DNA from 4 places in the Burkholderia sp. PU8-34 genome. Region 2 is predicted to be linked to each of the others. Evidence: predicted binding sites of a transcription regulator. Region 2 holds the regulator's gene; each other region holds the start of a gene.

Region 1 (5,989 bases), on a different contig from region 2:
CATGCGCGCCGATGATGAACCTATGCCATCCTGATCAACGGAATCGCCATGTACTCGAATATCCTCGTCGCACTTGACGGCAGCGAAACATCGTCCCAGGCACTCGATGCCGCACTGACGCTCGCGTCCGAGTCCGGTGCACGGTTGACGCCCGTCTACGTCATCGATTTTCTGGTGCCCGCCTATGATGTGGCCGGCTACGATCCGTCGATCCTGATCGACGCGTTCCGCGAGGAAGGACTGCGCGTCACCGATGACGCCGCGAAGCGCATGGCTGCCCACGGCGTGCCGGGAACGCCGCAAATCGTCGATACCGATCCGGGTGAAAACGTCGCGGAGCGCATCCTGATCGTTGCCCGGCAGACCGGTGCCGATCTGATCGTCATGGGAACGCACGGCCGACGCGGCATCCGGCGCCTCGTACTGGGCAGCGTCGCCGAACGTGTGCTGCGCGGCGCGACGCGCCCCGTCCTGATGATTACGGCGCACGGCGCGCCGTCGCATGCCGCCGAAACAGCCGCAGCCTCGACCGAAAAGGAACCGTCATGAGCTACAAGACCTTGTTCGTCCATCTCGACGACAGCCGGCGCTGCAATGCGCGCATCGATCTCGCACTCGATCTCGCGGGACGCTGGAACGCGCACCTGATCGGCCTCTACGTGGTTTGCCAGGACTTGGCCGAGCCGTTGCGGCGTCCGGACGAACCGCTGAAGCTCGCCGTGTACGAACGCTTGTGCGAGGAGCGCCGGAAGCAGGCCGAGGAGCGCTTCCTCGAAGCGGCCGAACGCGCGGGACGCAGCGTCGAGTGGCGCGCGCCCGCCGGCCCCGCGACCGAAACCGCGATCCTGCATGCGCGTCACGCAGATCTGCTGGTGCTCGGCCAGCCGGATCCTCAGGATCGCTTGACGTATATTGCACGTCATTTCGTCGACGACGTGGTGATGGGCAGCGGACGGCCTGCCATCGTCGTGCCGTACGCAGGGCTGGTGCGCAGCCTTGGCGAGAATATTCTTGTCGCCTGGGACGGTGGCCGGGAGGCTGCCCGCGCGGTTGCCGACGCGCTCCCGCTGCTGGAACGCGCCCGTTTCGTTACCGTCGAAACGGTGCAGCGCGGGCATCCGGATCCGGACAAGACGCCGGCGGGCGTCGATGTTGCCGCTTACCTCGAGCGTCACGGCGTGCGCGCGTCCTTTTCGACGACACCGCGCGAAGCGGGCATCGGAACGGGTGCGACGCTGCTTAATCGGGCGAGCGACCTGCATGCCGATCTGCTCGTCATGGGCAATTACAGCCACACCCGGATGCACGAGCGTGTGCTCGGCGGCGCCACGCGAACCATCCTCGAAGCCATGACGGTGCCGGTGCTGATGTCGCATTGACCCGCGCATTGACCCCGCGCATTGACCCCGTATATGGGCGGCTGTGTGCAGCCGCCCCGTGTTCCGAGTCACAGCGCCGGAACGTGCCTGCCTGGCCCATCCCGCACGAGCAGGACCGGCCGCTCGGCCGCGCGCAGCAGCGATTCCGCGACGCTGCCCTGCAAGACCCGGCGAATCCCGTGCCGGCCGTGCGTTCCCATCACGATCAGATCGGCATCGCACTCGGCGGCCGCACGGGCCAGCACGACCGAAACGTCTTCGCCACATGCGTCGATCGCGCGGGCGGTGCCGCGTACCTGGCTCAACCGGAACGCTGTCTCGGCATCGGCCACCGCCGCGGCAGCGGTTTCGGCGTCGAGCCCGTTCCAGTCGCGTTGATCGACGTAACCGCTGTCGAAATCCGCAAACCGCAGGGCATCCGACACGACGCAGACGGCAACAATCAGGCCGCCTGACGTGCGGGCAAGCCCGATTGCCTCGTCGAGCGCAAGACGTGCGCATCGACTGCCGTCGAGCGCAGCGAAAATCCGTTCGTACATCACACCTCCCGATTCCCCGTCCGTTCCGGTCAGAACGAGAAGCTCAGTCTGGGCCTGAAGCAGCGGCACTCGTTGACACCGGTCAAGCATGCGCAGTGGCGGTCATGCCGGCTCCGTCCGCCGCTCATCCAGATTGGCGAATTTCAACAAAGCGGGCAAAATTCTTGCACGGCTTTGCTCGTGGCTTCGTTACATCGCCGGTCTCGATCCGGACGGCTTGCAGTCTCCCGTCCACGACTTCCGCATCATCGGCGCAGGCGAAGCCGCGGACACCACTGCCGACCGCCCGCGTCTGGCCCTTTATCTGCCGATTGATGCGAGCGTTGAAGAAGGATTGCCGACCGGCGCACGGTGGATCGCGCCGATCGGGTCCGTCTGCGCTGCACGCGATCCAGCCCATCTCGTCGGCGAGGAGGCGTACTGTCATGATCAGGGTGCTCATTGCCGACGACCACGCGCTCGTGCGAGACGGCCTTCGGCATATCCTGCAGAACGCCAGCGGTTTCGAGGTCGCCGGCGAGGCGCGGGACAGCGCATCGACGATTGCCCTCGTGCGCAGCACGGATGCGAATGTGCTCGTGCTCGACCTGTCGATGCCCGGCCGCAATGGCGTGGAGTTGATCAAGCAGATCAAGGACGAAAAACCGGCGCTGCACATCCTCGTACTGACGATGCACGCGGAACAGCAATACGCGGTACGCGCATTTCGTGCCGGAGCGGCCGGCTACATGACCAAGGAAAGCGCGAGCGCCGACCTGGTCGCCGCGCTGACGAAGATTGCCGCCGGTGGGGTGTACGTCAGCCTCGCGATGGCGGAGCAATTTGCCCAAAGCCTCAATGAGCCTGCCGGCGCACTGCCCCACCAGCGATTGTCCGACCGCGAATTCGACGTCTTTCGCCGAGTCGCCTCCGGCCAGTCGATTTCCGAGATCGCGCACGCGCTCAGTGTCAGCGTGAAAACCGTGAGCACCTACAAGACGCGCATCCTCGAAAAGCTGCAGATGCCGAACGACACCGCACTCGTGCGCTATGCGATGCGACACAAGCTGTTCGACGATCCGGACGAACTTTGACCGGTGCCGCGAACCGCAGGTGCGACACGACGCCGCATGCCTGTAGGAAATGTCCTACAGCGCTTCCGAGTCGCCTACTGCATCTTCAAGCCTCGCTGATTTCACTCGCGCTTCAGGCCATCCATACTGACGGTCAAGAAAAGCGGGTTGCCAAGTGCGTCCCGGAACAAAAGCTGCTGACCCAACGAACTGGAGCAGAACATGCTGAGCAATGCCGATTGCGCGACCGCCGCGCCGTCCTACCCCTTTTATCCGTTACACCCTGTGGCACGTGCCGACCTGCCCAAGCGCACGACGTCCCGCTGTTCGACATGCGCGCTGCGCACCGTGTGCATGCCGCAGGATCTGACGACCGAGGATTTCGCGCGTGTCGACGCGATGATCTGTACGACACGCCACGTCAAACGCGGTGAAACCCTTTACCGCGCAGGCGATGCGTTCAACAGCATCTACGCAGTGAGGACGGGATCGTTCAAGACCGTCATGGTGCATCGCGACGGCAACGAGCAAGTGACCGGATTTCAGATCGTCGGCGAGCCGCTTGGACTGGACGGTGTGCACACCGGTCGTCACAACGGCGATGCGATCGCGCTCGAAGACAGCACGGTCTGCATCATCCCGTTTGGCCAGCTCGAACAGCTGTGTCGCGAGGTGCGGCCGATGCAGCATCACGTCTACCAGATGATGGGCGCCGAAATTGTCCGCGAATCGGCGTTGATGCTGCTGCTCGGCACGATGACCGCCGAGCAGCGCGTCGCCGCCTTCCTGCTGAATCTGTCAGCGCGCTTCAAGGCACGAGGCTATTCGGCCGCGGAATTCATCCTGCGGATGACGCGCGACGAAATCGGCGACTATCTCGGCATGAAGCTCGAAACGGTCAGCCGCATGCTGTCGAAATTCCAGCGCAAAGGGATCGTCGCAACGCAGGGCAAGCAGATTCGCATCGTGGATTCGGAAGGTCTCGCGCGCATTTGACAGCATCGAGAACGGAATGGCGCCGCAGCAGATTCACGCGATGGCGGCTGCAACGGTACGCGCTGCACGGCCGCCGTCGATCAATGAGTGCATTCCGCTGCTTCGATGAACCGGCATCTTCCTGAGCCCGTCGCGCGACGCCTCCCGGGACTTGCGCTGCTGGCGCACTACCGGCGCGCGTGGCTTGCGCGCGATCTCTACGCGGGCATCGCGCTCACCGCGGTGCTCGTGCCGGTCGGCATGAGCTATGCACAGGCCGCCGGCCTGCCCGCCGTGACGGGGCTCTATGCGTCGATCGCCGCGCTGCTGGCCTATGCGTTGCTGGGCCCGAGCCGGATTCTCGTGCTCGGGCCGGATTCCGCGCTTGCCGCGTTGATCGCCGGCTCCATCGCGCCGCTTGCCGGCCACGACCCGCAACGCGCGATGGCGCTCTCTGCCGCGCTGGCCCTGTCAGCCGGGACGATCTGCATCCTGATCGGCATGCTTCGGCTCGGCTTCGTGACCGACCTGCTGTCACGCCCGATCCAATACGGTTACCTGAACGGGATCGCAGTCACGCTCATCATGGGCCGGCTGCCGGAGTTGCTTGGCATGCCGGCCACGTCTGGCGACATGTCCGTTACCGCCCATCTCATCGTGCGCAGGCTGCTTGATCACCAGTTCTCCGCAAGCGCGTGCGTGCTCGGCTTGGGCGTACTCGCATCCATTCCGCTTCTGAAGCGCCTGGCGCCGCGCTGGCCGGCGATGCTGATTGCCGTGATCGGGGCAACGCTGGCCGCACGTCTGCCGTCACTGTATGGCGTCGCGACAGTGGGCGCATTGCCCGCCGGTACGCCGGCGCCACATCTTCCCGTGGTCTCGGTCGCAGACGTGACGGCGCTTGCCTCGGGCGCAATCGCGATCGCCCTCGTCTCTTTCGCGGACATCAGCATGCTGTCGCGCGCACTCGCCACACGCGCCGGCGACACACCGGATCGCAATCAGGAACTCGTCGCGCTGGGCGCCGCCAATGTGCTGGCCGGCCTGCTGCAGGGCTGCGCCGTCAGCAGCAGCGCGTCCCGCACACCTGTCGCGATGGCAGCCGGCGCGCGAAGCCAGGTCACGAATCTTGTCGCGGCGGCCTGCATCGTGCTGCTGCTCGTTGCCGCGCCGACGCTGCTGACGGGCGTGCCGCGCGCCGCGCTGGCCGCGGTGGTGGTTTACGCGGCGTTCGGCATTGTCGACATCGCCGGCGTCGTGCGGCTGTACCGGCTGCGCCGCGGAGAATGCCTGATCTCGATGCTGTGCTTCGCGGGCGTGATCGGAGTCGGTGTCGTGCCGGGCATTCTGCTCGCGAGCGCGCTATCGCTGCTGTCGTTCGTGTGGCGGGCCTGGCATCCGTATGATGCGGTGCTCGGCCGGCTGGCGGGCGTCCGCGGTTATCACGACATTGCCCGCCATCCGGAGGCCGTGCAGACGCCCGGTCTCGTGCTGTTTCGCTGGGATGCGCCGCTCTTCTATGCGAATGTCGAGATCTTCTGCGAACATCTGCACGCTGCGCTCGCGCGGGCACGGCCGCCGGTCACACATCTCGTCGTCGCGGCCGAACCCGTCACCGACATCGACGTCAGCGCGGCGGACCGGCTGGTCGCGCTATGCGACGAACTCCGGGAGCGCGGGGTCGCGCTGTGCTTCGCGGAAATGAAAGGGCCGGTGAAGGACCGCTTGCGCGCGTACGGATTGTTCGACACATTCGGGCAAGCGAATTTCTTTCCGACGGTGACGGATGCCGTCGCACATCACATCCAGCAACGAAACGAGTACGCACGAGCCGGCCATGTGTCGCGCGCACATCGCAGGCGGTTCCGGCGCAAGATCAGGCGGCCTGTGCAACGCTGAAGGGCGGCAGCACCGAGCGCGCATCCGACAATCGGACGGCCGTCATCCGCACCATCGCCCGCCGATGCGCGACACGGTAAAATTCTGTCGCTTCATCCTGCTCAGCCCATGTCGGCACTCGCCCGCATGCATCCATGCCGATCAA
Region 2 (5,989 bases):
GCGCGGTTCGCGTACGGTTCATGTGTTGTTCATCGGAACGGACACGCGCATTCAACTTATAAAGCGATCCGGATAGAAATGGCGTAAATCCCGCAGTCGCCCGTGTAAACGCGCGATATATGCGCGCTGGCAGCGCAATTCTTTACGACATTTTTTCTTGTGACGCCCATAGGCCAACCCTAGACTTCGGGTAACTCAGGAACCCTGGAGTGATGTCATGTCGAAGCAACGCGCGGTGATCGCACCGCACACGCCTTTCTCGAGCGTCAAGCGACGCATCGGCAACGTGGTGTTGAGGCGCTTCGATCCGGCGCAAGATTCGTACGAGCAGCTCACGACGATGCTGCATCGCGCGTTCGCGCGTCTCGGCATGATGGGGTTGAATTGCACTTGCGTCGATCAGGATGAGGCGGTCACGCGGCGGCGCGCGCAGGCGGGCGACTGCTATGTGGTGGTCAGCGACGGGAACATGATCGGCACGATGACGCTTTACGCGCAGGACGCCGCGTCGGCCTGCGGCCATTACCATCGGCACGACGTCGCGTCGATCCGCCAGCTCGCGATCGATCCGTCGTGGCAGAACCGCGGCATCGGCAAATCGCTGCTGGCGTTTGCGGAGTACTGGGCGTCGACGCGCGGCTATGCGGAGCTCGCACTCGACACGCCGTATCCGGCGGAGCACCTTGTCGCGTTCTATCGCCGTCAAGGATTCCGTATCGTCGACATCGTGCACTTTGCCGGCAAGCGCTACGACAGCGCAATTCTCAGCAAGGCGCCGGTCGTCGCGCGCACACTGGCCGCGTGGACGCACCAGATCGCGCTGCCGAGCGCGCGTTTCGTCCGCTTTGCCGCATGAGGCACGACCGTATGCGCAATGCACCGCGTCGTGATGACAGACCGGAGGCCGGCGGCCCGCATGACGATGCGCGGCGGAAGGCGGCGATGCGGGTGCGCGGCTGGATGAAGGTCGTGCTCGTCACAATCGCGATCAACGAACTCCTGACGTTCGCATTTGCGTACGTGGCAGAGCAGGTCGGATCCGACCTGACGATGCTGGAGACGCTCGTCTTCAGCTCGATGACCTGTGCGCTGGTCAGCTATTGGCTGCTGATCGACGCGCGAAATGCATGGCGCCACGCGGTCGAGAAGGGCTGCATCGGCTCGCAGTGCGCAGCAGACGACGAGGACCTGCCGAAGATTGCCGATACCTGTCCACGCCGCTGGCTCGTGGTGCTGCACATCGAGCTGAATCCTGACCTTGTGCGCACCGTCTGACAGTGCGTGTCGGGAAGACGTCGATCGGCCTGGCGACATTGCCGGGGTATCGTCGACTGATTCGGAATCCGTAGTTGTGACAGTGCGCGATCGTGCCCGGCCTCCGGGCACGTCGCGTCAGGTCGCGCTGGCCTCGTCGATCTGCCGAATGTCGTCCTGATCGAGCCGGATGCGGATCGCGTCGCCGAGCAGCGCCAGTTGCGCGAGCGACGTCGCGCTGGCGATCGGTGCGGTGATGCTCGGCCGCGCGATCTGCCACGCGAGCGCGATCGCGGCAGGTTGAGTGTCGTGCTTGGCCGAAACGGCGTCGATCCCGGTTGAGACGGCGGCGCGCATCGAGCGGTTCCGACGCCGCCGACGGAACCGGGACATTTTCTCCGATCGGTTCATTTCGTGCTCGCGACGCAGCGCCGGGAAGATGGACGTTTTGCAGCAGATAACGGAGGAACCGTCTGTTGTGAGACTGTTCGGCGTGGCCAGGATCGATCTGGAGCGCATTTCTGAACGGCGTCACCGCAACTGCACGGCCGCCATGAACAGCACCATGCTGCCGATCGCGCCGTCGAGCACACGCCAGGCGACCGCGCGGCGGAACCACGGCGCGAGCATCCGCGCGCCGTAACCGAGGCCGAGAAACCACACGATGCTGACGGTCATCGCGCCGATCGCGAACGCGAGCCGCGCGCCTTCCGGCTCGCGTGCGCCAGCCGTGCCGATCAGCAGGAACGTATCGAGATAGACGTGCGGGTTGAGCCACGTGAACGCGAGCGTCATCAGCACGATCGCAAGCGCGCCTTGCTGCGGCGGCGCGACCGCGTCGCCGCGGACGTCGAGCGTCGCATGGCCGGGCTTCAGCGCGCGGCGCAGCGCACTGAGGCCGAACCACGCGAGATACGCGAGGCCGACGTACAGCACCGCGTGGACGAAGGTCGGATAGCGTTCGACGAGCACCGACGCGCCGCCGACGCCGGCGCCGATCAGGATCATGTCGGACAGCGCGCAGAGCAGCACGATCTTGCCGACGTGCGAGCGCATGATGCCCTGGCGCAGCACGAAGGCATTCTGCGCGCCGATGGTGACGATGAGCGACGCGCAAAGTGCCGCGCCGTGCGAAAAAGCGATCCAGTTCATGATGATTGCGAGCAGTAGACGGATGTTTCGGGTAGCGCTAGTCTGCAGGGTCGGCGGAGCTAAGAAAAGCTAAATTGTCTAATGCGGATTAAGGAAAACTGATGCTCGACTATGCATTGCTCGATGCCCTTGCGGCCGTGATCCGGCACGGCTCGTTCGAGCGCGCGGCGAAGGAGCTGAACGTCACGCCGTCGGCGGTGTCACAGCGCGTGAAACTGCTCGAGGAACGGGTCGGCAGCGTGCTCGTGAAGCGCGGGCAGCCGTGCGTCGCGACGACGTCCGGCGCGCTGCTGTGCCGCCACACCGAGCGCGTGCAGCTCCTCGAGGCGGAGCTGTCCGGCCGGATGCCCGCGTTGCCCGGCGCGCTCGCGGCAGACTGGCCGACGCTGCGCGTCGCGGTCAACGACGACAGCGTCGCGACGTGGTTCATCGACGCGGTGGGGCCGTTCTGCGCGGAGCGCGAGACGCTGCTCGATCTCGTGATCGACGACCAGGACTACACGGCGGCGCGGATCCGCGACGGCAGCGTGCAGGGCGCGGTGACCGCGCAGGCGGAGCCGATCCAGGGCTGCCGCTCGACGCGGCTCGGGCGCATCCACTATCGCGCCGTGTGTTCGCCGGAATTTCATGCGCGCTATTTCAGCGCGGGGATCAATCGCGATTCGCTGCGCCGCGCGCCGTGCGTGATGTTCAATCCGAAGGACGGGTTGCAGGCACGCTTCATCCGGCGCGTGACGCGCGCGGATCTCGATCCGCCGCAGCACTGGATACCGCACGTTGCCGGCTATCTGCGCGCATGCGAGACGGGGTTGGGATGGGGGATGTGCCCGGACCGGATGGTCGACCGCCAGCTGGCGGCGGGCGAACTCATCGACATGTCGGCGGGACGCACGGTCGACATCGACCTGTACTGGCAGAGCTGGCGTCTGTCGATCGGCTGGCTCGACGATTTCAGCGCGGCGCTCAAGGCGCGCGCCGCGTTGTTTCTCGATTGACGGGGGCGGCCGGCGGCGCGCGTGTCGCGCGCGCCGGACTGCGCATCAGAGGTGATGCAGGCCGTCGAAATCGACGATGTGCACGAGGCGCCCGTGCATCTCGATCAGGCCGCGCTTCTGGAATTTCGACAGCGTGCGGCTGACCGTTTCGAGCGTCATGCCGAGGTAGCTGCCGATATCCTCGCGCGTCATCCGCAGATTGAATTCCGTCGGCGAATAGCCGCGCTTCAGGTAGCGCGACGATACGTCGAGCAGGAATGCCGCCACGCGCTCTTCGGCGTTCAGCGAACCGAGCAGCATCGTCTGCGACGTTTCGCGCACGATCTGCTCGCTCATCAGCTTGTGCATGCGCAACTGCATCGTGCCTGCTTCGGAGCAAAGCGCCTTGAGCGCGCTGTACGGGATCACGCAGACGGAGCTGTCTTCGAGCGCGACCGCGGTGCGCGGATGCGTGTCGTCGCAAATGCCGTCGAGGCCGAGCGCTTCGCCCGCGAGATGCAGGCCGGTGACCTGCTCGCGGCCGTCGTGACGCGTCGCGACGGTCTTCAGCGAACCCGAACGCACCGCATACAGGTTGTCGAATGCGTCGCCTTCGCGGAACAGCGCTTCGCCGCGCTTGACCGCGCGTGCGGCGCAGATGACCGATTCGAGGCGGCTGAGTGCTTCGGGTGCCAGGCCCTGCGGCATGCACAAGTGGCGCATTGCGCACGACGAGCAGTGCGCGGCCTGGCGGGGAGCCCAACTGCCGACATGAGGCGGGGTGGCAGCGCGAGTGGCGACGGGCGTCAACATGGTTATCTTCTCCGGCGTTGAATCGACGGAATCATTGTCCCACCGCAAGTTGCCGCTGTCGGGTGACAAAACGTCGCGATCCGTCGCACCCCCGTCGCGCATATTTCCGGCGGCCCGCACCGACTGCTGGCGGCGCCCGCCGCCCGCCGCCTGCCGCCCGCCGAGCCTGAGCCTGAGCCTGAGCCTGAGCTTGAGCCGGAGTCGGAGTCGGAGTCGGAGCCCGAGCCCGAGCCCGAGCCCGAGCCCGAGCCCGAGCCCGAGCCGGATGCCGCTTAGCCCGCTTGCTCGTCGGCGTGCGCGGCTGCCGGAATCAGCAGCACGGGCAGTGATGCGTGCCGTACGCATTGCTCGGCAATGCTGCCGAGCACGAGCCGGCGGAAGCCGCGGCGGCCGTGCGTGCCGAGCACGAGCAGGTCGGCGCCGAATGCGTTCGCGCCGTCGAGGATCAGCGACGACACATCGGCGAGCGACGACGCTTCGGCAAGCTTCGCTTCACCCTTCACGCCGGCCGCCTGCATCCGCTGCGCGAATTCCTTGGCGAGGTCGTTGCCCTGTGCGAGAAGCTGATCGCGCAGCACTGAGGGATCGTAGCCGGGCACGTTGTAGTAGATCGCGGCATTCTCGACGACGTAGAACGGCTGCAGTTCCGCGCCGTGCGACTGCGCGAGCGCAAGCGCGGCATCGAACGCGTGGCGGGAAGTGTCGCTGCCGTCGACGGCAACCAGGATACGCTTGTACATAGTGTCTCCGAGAGGCGGGTTGAAAAGAAGCTGGCCGAATGGCCAGTTGAGCGGCTCACTGCTGCGAGGCAGAGTAAACGAATGCCGGCGACCTTGCAGTGCGGAGAAGGCATGCGTCGCGATTCGGGCATCGGTTGCGGCAGAGCAGGCGCTACATCCCGCGGATGCACGGACGTACCACGTGCGCCACCGGTAGCGCTGCGGTTGTCTGCTTCGCGTGGCGCTACGTGCACGGCGCGTACGCGTCGACGCGTCGGTCTGATCGACGATGACCGTTCTTCGTCATTGAAGCGAAATTGATGAAACGTGCCGTGATTTCGGTCAAGCGATGTGCGGATTTCGATCGCGGGGCAGCGCGCAGGGTTTGCCGGCCGCGCCGGTGGAGTGGTTGCGCCAGAGAACGAATGCGGAATGCCGCGGGCGGAACGAACCGTTGAGTTGACACGGTGTGACGCGATTCGTTGCGCGTCACGATGCTTGGGCCGGGGCCTCGGTTTCGGGACACGAGGCCGGCGACGCGAAACGACGGTCGAGCCGCTGCGCGATTGTGCAAAGCGTCTGCTGCAGCGGACGAAGTGCGATCAGGGACGCTTGCGTTCGCGCGTTGCCTGCGCAGGGCACCGCGCGAACGCCGCCTTACGAACGATCGCTTCAAACGCCGCGGCTAGCGCGGCACAGTTGTCAGCTCGAATACGCGTTCAGGCCGTCGCGAGTGGCCGGGCCAATGCTCTCTGCCGTACATCCGGTGCACCACGCCGAGCATCTCGTCGCCGACCGGGGGCGGCGCATCGAAGCCTTTTTCGATCATCACGTAGCCGGTGCGCAGCGCGAACGCAGGATGATTGCCGCCTGGCCTGCTGTCGTAGCCGGCGATGCCGTCCGTGGATTCGGGCATCGCGTTGTCGAGCGACGCATTGCTGGTCGTCACCTGATCGGGCGAGATCGGTTCACCTCGCGCGAGGCGTGCCGCTTCGCGGTTCTTGCCGTCGGTGTCGACGGTGCTGTCGTGCGTGTCCTCGTTGTACAACTCGATGCTGCGCGGATGCGCGGACCGCG
Region 3 (5,989 bases), on a different contig from region 2:
AGACCCTTCGCCTTCCGGTACGCAAGCTCGTCGAGCTCATGCACGTTCGGGATCACCGCGAAGTTGTAGACGGCGGGCGGCGACGACGTTGCCCATTCGAGCGTGCGGCCGTTCCACGGGTCGCCCGTTGCGTCGCGATACTGCGGCTGGTTGCGATTGCGCCAGCCGACCCACACCGATGCGACCTGGAACACCACGCCGAGCGCGATCAGCGCCACGCCGAATGCGGCGACGATCAGCCACGGATGCCACGCCGGGTTGTCGTAGTGGTTCAGGCGCCGCGTCATGCCCATGAAGCCGAGCACGTAGAGCGGCACGAACGCGACGTAGAAGCCGGTGAGCCAGCACCAGAACGCGCGCTTGCCTTGCTTCTCGTCGAGCTTGAAGCCGAACACCTTCGGGAACCAGAAATGGACGCCCGCGAAATAGCCGAACACAACACCGCCGATGATCGTGTTATGGAAGTGCGCGATCAGGAACAGGCTGTTGTGCAGCACGAAGTCCGCGCCGGGAATCGCCAGCATCACGCCCGTCATGCCGCCGAGCGTGAACGTCACCATGAAGCCGATCGTCCACAGTACCGGCACCGTGAACTCGACACGACCGCGGTACATCGTGAACAGCCAGTTGAAGATCTTCACGCCGGTCGGAATCGCGATGACCATCGTCATGATCCCGAAGAACGCGTTGACGTCGGCGCCCGAGCCCATCGTGAAGAAGTGATGCAGCCACACGAGGAACGCCAGCACCATGATCGCGCACGATGCGTACACCATCGTCTTGTAGCCGAACAGCGGCTTCTTCGCGAACGTCGCGATGACTTCCGAATAGATGCCGAACGCAGGCAGCACGAGGATGTACACCTCCGGATGCCCCCACGCCCAGATCAGGTTCAGGTACAGCATCGCGTTGCCGCCCGCATCGTTCGTGAAGAAATGCATGTCGAGGTAGCGGTCGAGGCCGAGCAGCGCGAGCGCGACCGTCAGGATCGGGAACGTGGCCATGATCAGCACGTTCGAGCACAGCGCCGTCCACGTGAACACCGGCATCTTCATCAGCGTCATGCCCGGCGCGCGCATCTTGATGATCGTCACGAAGAAGTTGATCGACGTGATCAGCGTGCCGACGCCGGAGATCTGCAGCGCCCACAGGTAGTAGTCGACGCCGACGCCCGGGCTGAACTGCAGCTCGGACAGCGGCGGATACGCGAGCCAGCCCACCTGCGCGAATTCGCCGATCACGAGCGAGATGTTCATCAGGATCGCGGCGACCGCCGTCATCCAGAAACTCAGCGAGTTCAGGAACGGGAACGCGACGTCGCGCGCGCCGATCTGCAGCGGCACGATCAGGTTGAAGAACGCGACCAGCAGCGCCATCGCCATGAAGAAGATCATGATCACGCCGTGCGCGGTGAAGACCTGGTCGTAGTGATGCGGCGGCAGGTAGCCGGGGCCGTTATATGCGAGCGCGAGCTGCAGGCGCATCATCACCGCGTCCGCGAAGCCACGCAGCAGCATCAGCACGGCGACGATCAGGTACATCACGCCGATCTTCTTGTGGTCGACCGACGTCAGCCATTCGCTCCACAGCCATTTCCATCGACGGGTGACCGTCAGCGCGGCGACGATGCCCAGCACGACGAGCCCCATGAAGGCGCTCGCCCCCATGATGATGGGCTGGTCGAACGGGATCGCCGAAAGTGTCAGTTTGCCGAACATGCGTTACCCCTTCGTCGTGCAGGCGGCGTCCTTCGGGTCGAGGACGTGGCCGTTGTTGTACTTCGCGATGATGTTGTGAAAGAGCTTCGGATCGACCGACGAGAAGTAGCGCACGGGCGCCTTCTCGCTCGGCTGCGCGACCGTGCCGTATGCCGTCATGTCGAGCCGGTCCGACGATGCCTTCACCTTCTGCACCCACGCGTCGAACTGCTCGCGCGGCTCGGCGAGCGTGCGGAACTTCATGTCGGAGAAGCCGCGGCCGCTGTAGTTGGCGGATACGCCCGCGTAGTTGCCCGCCTCGTCGGCGATCAGGTGCAGGCGCGTCTGCATGCCGGCCATCGCGTAGACCTGGCTGCCGAGCTGCGGGATGAAGAACGAGTTCATCACCGAGTCCGACGTGATGCGGAAATTCACCGGCGTGCCGACCGGAATCGCGAGCTGGTTGACCGACGCGATGCCGAGCTCCGGATAGATGAACAGCCACTTCCAGTCGAGCGCGACGACTTCGACGTCGATCGGCTTGACCGACGATTCGAGCGGCTTGTACGGGTCGAGCTCGTGCGTGGTCCGCCACGTGAGGATGCCGAGGAACAGGATGATCAGCGTCGGCACGGTCCAGATCACGACCTCGATCGCGGCCGAGTGCGACCAGTTCGGTGCATACGTCGCGCTGCGGTTCGATGCGCGATAGCGCCACGCGAAGTACAGCGTGAGCAGGATTACCGGCACGACGACGATCAGCATCGTCCACGTTGCCGTCGCGATCAGCGATTTCTCCGCGACGCCCACCGCGCCCTTCGGATCGAGCACGTGAAGGTCGCTGCATCCGGCGAGTGCCGCCAGCAGCCCGATGACGGGCGCCGCACGCGCTCCGCCGGTGATTCGTCCGATCATTGTTCGTTCGCCTGATTGTCGTTGAGAAGAACTGCTGGTCGCGCGCCGCCATCGCGCGACGCATCCCGGCCGCGGCGACCTGTGCGCGAACTGTACGGAAAGTTGCGGCAGTGCAACTTGATGATGGACAAACTTCGCCGATTTGAGCTGAAACCGCCCCAAGCGGGGCAGGATGCCGTCACCCGCGATTGCCCGCGGCGGCCTATGGAGCAACGGATCCGGGGCCGTCGCTCAAGTCCCGCAGATAGCCGGCGGCGATGGCGGAACGGGGAACATGACGGCGTTGCACCGCGGCATGAAAGGCGCCGGCAATCGGCATCGCGCGACGCCAGCGTCGACACCGACGCGCGTGGCGAGTGCGGTCACGGCCACAGAACGGCGCGGGATGCAGCAGATGCAGGAGAACGCGGAACGCCACGCGAACGCGTAGCGACGCATGGTCGAGCCGACGCGTCGAATGACGCGTCGGCCGTGAAACCCGAATGAAAGCCGCGCGCTTGGCGGCTCGCGGGTGCGCGCGTTGCCGCCTCGGACGGCGAAGAAAACCGAGGCGGTAATGCGCTTTTGCCGGGCGTCAGTCGAACTGACGGAAATCCGGCTTGCGCTTCTCGAAGAACGCCGTCATCGCCTCGCGCGCTTCCGGCGCGCGCAGCATCGCGGCGAAATGCGTCGCTTCTTCGGCCATCCGCGCGGCGACGGCAATGCCGCCCGCATCCTTCAGCAGCGCCTTCGTCACGCGCAGCGACGAAGCCGGCAGCGCCGCGAGCTTCGCCGCCTGCTTCGCCGCGAATGCGTCGAGCTCGGCGGCCGGCAGCACGCGATTGACGATGCCGATCCGGTGCGCTTCCAGCGCGTCGAAGGCCTCGCCGAGCAGCAGCTTCTCGGCCGCGACCTGATGGCCGGCCAGACGCGGCAGCAGCACGCTCGACCCGGCTTCCGGGCACAGCCCGAGCTGCGCGAACGGCAGCGAGAACGTCGCGGTTTCGGCCGCGTAGACGAGATCGCAGTGCAGCAGCATCGTCACGCCGACGCCGATCGCGATGCCCGGCACCGCGGCGACGATCGGCTTTTGCGCGCTGCTGATCCGCGCGAGAAACTGGAACACGGACGCGGTCTCGTCCTTCGGCGGCGATTTCAGGAAGTCCTCGAGATCGTTCCCCGCGCTGAAGTTGCCGTCGCTGCCGCGCAGCAGGATCGCGCGGACCGCCTTGTCCTCCTGGGCCTCGCCGAGCGCGTCGGCCATCGTCTGGTACATCGCCGCCGTCAGCGCGTTCTTCTTCGCCGGGCGCGCGATCGTGATCGTCAGCACGCCATCGGCGCGTTCCACCTGGATATCCGTCACAACCGTCTCCTTTGACTTTCCTCTATCGGAATGAAAAAACGGTGCGCGAGCTCGTGGCCCGCGCACCGTCGCCGTTACCGTCCCGCCCCGCTTACAGGCGTTCGATGATGCCGGCGGCGCCCATGCCGGTGCCGACGCACATCGTCACCATCCCGTACTTCAGGTTGCGGCGGCGCAGGCCGTGCACGACGGTCGCCGCGCGGATCGCGCCGGTCGCGCCGAGCGGATGGCCGAGCGCGATCGCGCCGCCCATCGGGTTGACCTTCGACGGGTCGAGGCCGAGATCGCGGATCACCGCCAGCGACTGCGCGGCGAACGCCTCGTTCAACTCGATCCAGTCGAGATCGTCCTGCTTCAGGCCGGCGGCCTTCAGCGCGGCCGGAATCGCTTCCTTCGGGCCGATGCCCATGATTTCCGGCGGCACGCCGCGCACCGCGAAGCTCACGAAGCGCGCGAGCGGCGTCAGGTTGAACTGCTTGAGCACCTTCTCCGACACGACGAGCAACGCACCAGCGCCATCCGACGTCTGCGAGCTGTTGCCGGCCGTCACCGAGCCCTTGTTCGCGAACACCGCGCGCAGCTTCGCGAGGCCTTCGAGCGACGTTTCCGCGCGCGGGCCTTCGTCGAGCGCGATCTCGCGCGTCTTCACGTCCACCGCGCCGGTCGCGAGGTTCGGGAAGCGCTCGGTGAGCGTGTACGGCGCGATCTCGTCCTTGAACTCGCCGGCCTGCTGCGCGGCGAGCGCCTTCCGGTGCGACTCGACCGAGAACGCGTCCTGGTCTTCGCGGCTCACCTTCCACTGGTCGGCAACACGCTCGGCGGTCAGGCCCATCCCGTACGCGATGCCGAAGTCTTCGTTGCGATCGAAGATGTGCGGCGACATCGACGGCTTGTTGCCCATCATCGGCACCATGCTCATCGATTCGCAGCCGCCTGCGAGCAGCGCGTCCGATTCGCCGACGCGGATGCGGTCCGCCGCCATCGCGAGCGCGGTGATGCCCGATGCGCAGAAGCGGTTGACCGTCACGCCGCCGACCGTCTGCGGCAGGCCCGCGAGCAGCGCGCCCATCCGCGCGACGTTCAGGCCCTGCTCGGCTTCCGGAATCGCGCAGCCGATGATCGCGTCCTCGATCAGCTTCGTGTCGAGTCCGGGCACCTGCGCGACCGCCGACTTGATCGCGTGGACGAGCAGTTCGTCCGGGCGCGTGTTCTTGAACACACCGCGCGGGGCCTTGCCGATCGGGGTACGGCTGGCGGCGACGATGTATGCGTCTTGCAATTGTTTGCTCATTTCAGACTCCTGTGTCGACCGGAGCGAGCGCTTTGGCGCTTGCTCCGGTCCCATGCCCTGGCGGTCGACCGGAGCGAGCGCTTTGGCGCCGACTCCGGTCCCATGCAAAGTTGTCCGCTCGCTCAGTTACGCACCGGCTTGCCGGTTTGCAACATGCCCATGATCCGTTCCTGCGTCTTCTGCGTGCCGAGCAGCTCGACGAACGCGCGGCGTTCGAGCGCCAGCAGCCATTCCTCGTCGACGAGGCTGCCCGCCTCGACGTCGCCGCCGCACACCGCTTCCGCGATGCGGCTCGCGATCAGGAAATCGTGGTCGCTGATGAAGCGGCCGTCGCGCATGTTGACGAGCGATGCCTTGATCGTCGCGATCGCCGAACGCCCCGCGACCGGCACGTCCTTCGCCTTCAGCGGTGCGCGGTAGCCCGTGTCGGCGAGCGCGCGCGCTTCCTTCTTCGCGGTGTCGAGCAGCTCGAACACGTTGAAGACGATCGTGTCGGACGGCTTCACGTAGCCCATCGCGCGCGCATCGTGCGCCGACGCCGAGACCTTCGCCATCGCCGCGTTCTCGAACGACTTCGTGACGAACTTCAGGATGTCGGTGGTCGCGTTCGCGGCATTCGCCGCGTCAGCCGCGCGCAGCGCCGCTTCCTTCAGGCCGCCGCCGGCCGGCACGAGACCGACGCCCACTTCGACGAGGCCGACGTAGCTCTCGACGTGCACGACGCGCTTCGCGCTGTGCAGCATC
Region 4 (5,989 bases), on a different contig from region 2:
TTTTTCCGCTCGGTAATACACTTGCGAAGGCCCGCCGCACCGCGCGTGCGACGCACCCCCAACCGGAAAATCGCAAGGAGCAACAGCAATGGAATATGTCAGGCTCGGTTCGACAGGGCTGCAGGTTTCGCGTCTGTGTCTCGGCTGCATGACTTACGGCGTCCCCGACCGCGGTACGCATCCGTGGACGCTCGACGAAGCGGCGAGCCGTCCGTTCATCCGCCAGGCGCTCGATGCCGGCATCAACTTCTTCGACACCGCCAACATGTACTCGGACGGCACGTCGGAGGAAATCGTCGGCCGCGCGCTGCGCGACTTCGCGAAGCGCGACGACGTCGTGATCGCGACCAAGGTGTTCAACCGGATGCGTCCCGGCCCGAACGGCGCAGGCCTGTCGCGCAAGGCGATCCTCACCGAGATCGACCATAGCCTGAAGCGTCTCGGCACCGACTACGTCGATCTCTACCAGATCCATCGCTGGGACTATCACACGCCGATCGAGGAAACGCTCGAAGCGCTGCACGACGTCGTGAAGGCCGGCAAGGCGCGCTATATCGGCGCGTCGTCGATGCATGCGTGGCAATTCAGCAAGGCGCTCTACACGTCGAAGCTGAATGGATGGACGCAGTTCGTCAGCATGCAGGATCACTTGAACCTGCTGTATCGCGAGGAAGAGCGCGAGATGCTGCCGCTGTGCGCCGACCAGGGCATTGCGGTGCTGCCGTGGAGCCCGCTCGCGCGCGGCCGGCTCACGCGCGACTGGGATGCGTCGAGCGAGCGACTGCAGAGCGACGTCTACGGCAAGACGCTCTATGAAGCGTATGCGGACAACGATCGCGCGATCGTCGAAGCCGTCGCGACGATCGCACGCCAGCGCAACGTGCCGCGCGCGCAGGTGGCGCTGGCGTGGCTGCTGCAGAAGTCCGGCGTGACCGCGCCGATCATCGGGGCGTCGAAGGCTCAGCATCTCGACGACGCCGTTGCGGCGCTCTCGCTCGAGCTGAGCGCGGAAGAAATCGCGGCGCTCGAAGGGCCGTACATGCCGCACGCGGTAGCGGGGCACGAGTAAGCCGCACGCACGTCAGCGGTGGCGCGCGTCGCACCCTGTCGCGCCCGGCGAGACCCCGGATTTACGCTTGCGGAATGGTGTTGGCGATCAGTGAAAACAGGTGGCCGAGATCCTCCTCGGCTTCAACGCCGGTGAACGGATCGCGGTTTGCGCCGAACGCCTCGCTGACTTCGTTCCAGTCCTGCTCCGTCAGCCATCTCCTTGCGGCAGGCAGTATCACCTCTTCTTCCACGCGCATGTGATTTCGGTAGAACGCAGCATAGTCGTCTACCATCGCGCGCAACGCCGGAAGCGCCGACTCGCCGGCCAGTTCGTATCGGGTCAATGCGTGTTCGATGTTTCGCACCAGCGCTTCGCCTTGAACGTGTTGCTCCTCGAGATCGGCGAGGGTTCTGTCGAGGTCGTAGGCACGATGCCATAGACGCGCAAAAAGATAGCGATCCTCCTTGGGATGATGGACTTGCTCGGGAAATTCGCGAATGTAGTACAGCATCGCCCGAAGCACCATCAACCCAGGGGTCTGTACGCCACCGCCGAGCAGTTCGACGAAGCGCTGCATGCCCGAAATGATGGTCGAGAGCTGTTGGTGTTCCCTGAGGATGGACTGTACGGCGCTCGCTTCCGGCGCTTTCATATCGAACCTCTCACGCGTGAACCCGGCGCAGCGACGGCCGCGTTGTTCGGATCATGGCTCCCGCGATACGCCGTTCTTCAGCATAGGCTTTCCGGAGTCCATGCAAAAAATATAGCGGGCGCGACGCGGGCCCGCATGACCTGCATCAACAGAGACCATGCCAGCATCGGCACATCTCGATTCGCCTCCGGCCGCGGCCGATACATCGACTGCCCGATTGAGCCCGAACAAGGTGCCAGGGTCGCGAGCGGTCATGGGTATCTTCTGAACCGCCATTGCCGGGTTGAACGTCAATCCGCACGTTCGTCAGCCCTCGCCGAAATCAGAAACGGGAGGTAATGAATCGCGTATGCAGCAAACGCCACGATCCAGCAGGCACCGGAAGCGTCGAGCCAGAATCCGTACGGAACGCGCGGGACGAGCGGCCCGAATGCCCGCAGGATGACCGCACCGACCATCAGCCAATAGCACAGCTGCTCCCAGGGCCCGGCAACGAGGGTTCGTCCGGTATGGCCAAGCGCGGTGCGCGTGATCATCGCCATGATCGCGCCGCCGATCGCCCCGACGGTCAGCACGTGAATCGCCAGCGAATGCGGCATGACGCCCGCGGCCGACAGCGCGAGCATCGCGAATCCGACAGGAATCCACAGGCTGGACACATGCAGGATCCAGATGATCGGCCGATTGCCGACGCGCCACGACCGCCACCCGATGATGCGGACCACGTGCAGCAACGCCGTGGCGCACGCAGCGGCGATCAGGATCGCGCCGGGAACGCCTGTCGCGTCCGCGATCAACGTCAGCGCGACCGCCGGGGCGGCACTCGCATCGACGAACCGGACGCGCCGGACCGTGAAACCCGGAATCGCGTTCATCGTGAACATCGGCACGATGCGCCCGGTAATTACCGCGACGAAGAACACGACCAGTCCCGTCGCCGCATACGCTGTACGCAGCGCGAGGTCCACTCGATCCGTCGCGGCATACCCGTGAAACAGCGCGTTCAATCCACCGAACAACGCGAGCGCCACGGGCAGGAACACGTTGTGCCGGTTCTTCACGGAGATCAGCACGCGCAGCAGCACGACTGCCGTGACCGGCAGGAAGAGCGTGTCGACGACGGCAGCAACCGTCTGCGGCCCGGTCCAGACCAACAGCCGCCCTGCCGCCCACAGCAGCCAGAGCGCGGCCAGCGACGGGCCTCGCAACGTCTCGCGCGAAGTCCAAGCGCGCACGGCAGTCAGCAGGAAGCCGACGACGATCGCTGCCACGAAACCGAAGATCATCTCGTGCACGTGCCACATCAGCCCTGATAGCGGCGCCGCGCGTCCGGCAACCGGCACGCCGTGCCATTCGGCGAGCCAGACCGCCAATGCAACGCTGCCGAACAAGGCGCCGCCCAGATAGAACGGCCGCAGCCCCAGTTGCAGCACCGGTAGCGTGTCGGGTGCCGACGACGCCCTGATCGGTTCGCTGATCTTCATGTTTCTCTCCAGCGGCGGATGGATCTGCGATTCATCCTAGCGCTGCTCCGATCGAATATGGCCGGATTCCATATGGCCCGCAGTGGCATCGTGCGAATGCATGATCTGGGTCAAGCGCCCTTACCGCATGTTGCCGCTCGCGGTCGATTTCAAGTGCACTACACGTGCACGACATCGAAGCGCTCCGTGATTTCCGTCAACCGTGCGGCCCGCGTATCCGGTGTAATCGAGCCACCGATCTCGTGATACCCCGTGAGGCGAACGATGAAACTGACCTTCCTCGGCGCGACAGAGACCGTCACCGGCTCGAAGTACCTGGTCGAGCACGGCGACCAACGCGTACTGGTGGATTGCGGCCTTTTCCAGGGGACGAAGAACCTGCGGCTGCGCAACTGGAACCCGCTGCCGGTTCCTCCCGACTCGCTGGATGCGGTCGTCCTCACCCATGCGCACCTCGATCACAGCGGCTATCTTCCGGCGCTGGCACGCGACGGCTACCGCGGCCCCGTGTACTGCACGGCGGCGACCGCCGAACTGTGCGAGATCATGTTGCGCGACAGCGCCAGGCTGCAGGAGGAGGAAGCCGATTTCGCGAATCGCCACGGCTACTCGAAACATCATCCGGCCAGGCCGCTCTACACAACGGACGACACGCTGCGTGTGCTGCGCCAGTTCACGCCGTGTGCGTTCGACGAGCGCATCGCATTGGGCAGTGCGCTGTCGTTTCGCCTGCTCCCCGCCGGCCACATTCTCGGTGCGGCGAGCGTCGTCATGAACTGGCATCACAAGGTGCTCGCCTTTTCCGGCGACCTCGGCCGCCGCCACGACCCGATCATGCGGCCGCCGATGCCGCCGGCCCATGCGGACTACGTGGTCGTCGAATCGACCTACGGCGATCGCCTGCACCCCGAGTCGGATCCCGAAAACGAACTTGCCGCGCTGTTCGAGAAGACGTTCTCGCGCGGCGGCGTGGTCGTGATCCCCTGCTTCACCGTCGGCCGCGCGCAGGAGATCCTGCACTACATCGCGCGCCTGACGGCGAGCGGTCGGATGGCGCGCATGCCCGTGTATCTCGACAGCCCGATGGCGTCGGACGTGACCACCGTTTATCGCCATCACCTCCTCGAGCATCGGCTGACCCTGTCGGAAGCCGATGCGCTTGGCCATGCGGCAACGATGACTCGCACGGTCGATCAATCGAAGGCCATTTCCGAGCATCGGGGCCCGATGGTGATCATTGCCGGAAGCGGCATGGCGACGGGCGGACGTGTGCTGCATCACCTGAGCCGTTACGCACCCGATGCCCGGAACACGATCGCGCTCGTCGGTTACCAGGCCGCGGGGACGCGCGGCGCCGCGCTGGCCGCGCACGAGCCGACCCTGAAGATTCATGGCGAATACGTGCGGGTGCGCGCGCAGGTCGAATCCATCACGACGCTGTCCGCGCATGCCGATTACGAAGAAATCCTGCAGTGGCTCGGCGCGATGCAGCGGCCCCCTGTCCGGACGTTCGTGACCCACGGCGAGCCTGCGGCCGCGGATGCGTTGCGCCGGCGTATCGAGGAAAGACTGCATGGGGCATGCGAAGTGCCGACGTATCGGCAGACCGTCGATCTCGACGAGATCGAGGCGGCCGATACAGGCGAAAACGCAAACGAGCACGCGGACGAACACGCCGACGAACCCGCAGCGCCGTCACCCTGACGGCAGGCGCGCGAAGCAAGTGTCGAGCACCCGCTCCGCGGCCTGCCCTCTGCATTCATGCCACTTCGATGATCACCTTCAGCGCATGCGTGTCCGCGGCGTGACTGAACGTGTCGTACGCCCGGTCGACATCGTCGAGCGAGAAACGGTGCGTAATGAGTTGCTTCGGATCGAGTCGCCCCGATCGCACGGTTTTCAGCAGCATCGGCGTGCTGACCGTGTCGACGAGCCGGGTCGTGATCGCGATATTGCGATCCCACAGCTTTTCGAGGTGCAGGTCGGCCTTCACGCCGTGCACGCCGACGTTCGCGACCACGCCGCCCGGCGCGACGATCGACGTGCACATTTCGAACGTCGCCGGGATACCGACCGCCTCGATCGCGCAATCGACACCGACGCCATCGGTCAGCTTCATCACTTCGCCGACCGGATCGCCGGCACGGCCGTCGATGCCGTCGGTCGCGCCGAAGCGCCGTGCGACGTCGAGCCGGTTGCGATCCGGGTCGATCATGATGATCTGTGCGGGCGAGTAGAACTGCGCGGTCAGCAACGCGGCGAGCCCGATCGGCCCGGCGCCGACGATCGCGACCGAGCAGCCCGGTTGCACCTTGCCGTTCAGCACGCCGCATTCGAATCCGGTCGGCAGGATGTCGGACAGCATCACGAGCGCGTCCTCGTCCGCACCGGGCGGGATCCGGTACAGGCTCGTCGGCGCGTGCGGAATCCGCACGAACTCGGCCTGCGTGCCGTCGATCCGGTTTCCGAGGATCCAGCCGCCCGTCGTGCAGTGCGAATACAGGCCACGTCGGCAGTACTCGCATCGGCCGCACGACGAGATGCACGAAATCAGCACGTGATCGCCCGCCTTCAGCGTGTCGACCGCCGCCCCGACCCGCTCGACGATGCCGACGCCCTCATGACCGAGGATGCGGCCGGGCTCGCAGGTCGGCACGTCGCCCTTGAGGATGTGCAGGTCGGTGCCGCAGATCGTCGTGCGTGTCATCCGGACGATCGCGTCAGTCGGCGCCTGCAGCTCCGGCATCGGTCGCTGTTCGAGCGCCTTGCGGCCGGGGCCATGGAATACGAGTGCTCTCATTT

What was found. Region 2 encodes FNR, which switches genes on or off when oxygen is low (the NO sensors DNR and NnrR bind a similar motif). Its sites were predicted from a motif close to TTGATNNNNATCAA; they were not measured.
Region 1: a site for FNR is predicted at 1,991-2,004, ahead of ACV22Z_RS12635 (universal stress protein). Genes of this name have one in related genera too.
Region 3: a site for FNR is predicted at 2,730-2,743, ahead of cyoA (ubiquinol oxidase subunit II). Genes of this name have one in related genera too.
Region 4: a site for FNR is predicted at 3,288-3,301, ahead of ACV22Z_RS12610 (MBL fold metallo-hydrolase RNA specificity domain-containing protein). Genes of this name have one in related genera too.

The regions. Positions count from the first base shown of each region.
Region 1 is NZ_JBSAXC010000004.1:284,334-290,322, forward strand. Features, by position in the region: gene ACV22Z_RS12625 (universal stress protein) at 49-549, shown strand; gene ACV22Z_RS12630 (universal stress protein) at 546-1,379, shown strand; gene ACV22Z_RS12635 (universal stress protein) at 1,448-1,918, opposite strand; gene ACV22Z_RS12640 (response regulator) at 2,344-2,991, shown strand; gene ACV22Z_RS12645 (helix-turn-helix domain-containing protein) at 3,193-3,966, shown strand; gene ACV22Z_RS12650 (SulP family inorganic anion transporter) at 4,072-5,844, shown strand.
Region 2 is NZ_JBSAXC010000031.1:5,999-11,987, forward strand. Features, by position in the region: gene ACV22Z_RS34905 (GNAT family N-acetyltransferase) at 218-856, shown strand; gene ACV22Z_RS34910 (hypothetical protein) at 943-1,275, shown strand; partial or broken gene ACV22Z_RS34915 (aldo/keto reductase) at 1,393-1,659, opposite strand; gene ACV22Z_RS34920 (LysE/ArgO family amino acid transporter) at 1,786-2,406, opposite strand; gene ACV22Z_RS34925 (LysR family transcriptional regulator ArgP) at 2,508-3,401, shown strand; gene fnr (fumarate/nitrate reduction transcriptional regulator Fnr) at 3,447-4,193, opposite strand; gene ACV22Z_RS34935 (universal stress protein) at 4,466-4,933, opposite strand; gene ACV22Z_RS34940 (DUF3005 domain-containing protein) at 5,598-5,989, opposite strand, start outside.
Region 3 is NZ_JBSAXC010000005.1:345,713-351,701, reverse strand. Features, by position in the region: gene cyoB (cytochrome o ubiquinol oxidase subunit I) at 1-1,718, opposite strand, end outside; gene cyoA (ubiquinol oxidase subunit II) at 1,722-2,612, opposite strand; gene ACV22Z_RS15590 (enoyl-CoA hydratase) at 3,187-3,954, opposite strand; gene ACV22Z_RS15585 (acetyl-CoA C-acyltransferase) at 4,046-5,245, opposite strand; gene ACV22Z_RS15580 (3-hydroxyacyl-CoA dehydrogenase/enoyl-CoA hydratase family protein) at 5,368-5,989, opposite strand, start outside.
Region 4 is NZ_JBSAXC010000004.1:277,184-283,172, forward strand. Features, by position in the region: gene ACV22Z_RS12595 (aldo/keto reductase) at 89-1,069, shown strand; gene ACV22Z_RS12600 (hemerythrin domain-containing protein) at 1,131-1,703, opposite strand; gene ACV22Z_RS12605 (NnrS family protein) at 1,994-3,187, opposite strand; gene ACV22Z_RS12610 (MBL fold metallo-hydrolase RNA specificity domain-containing protein) at 3,452-4,891, shown strand; gene ACV22Z_RS12615 (zinc-dependent alcohol dehydrogenase family protein) at 4,947-5,987, opposite strand.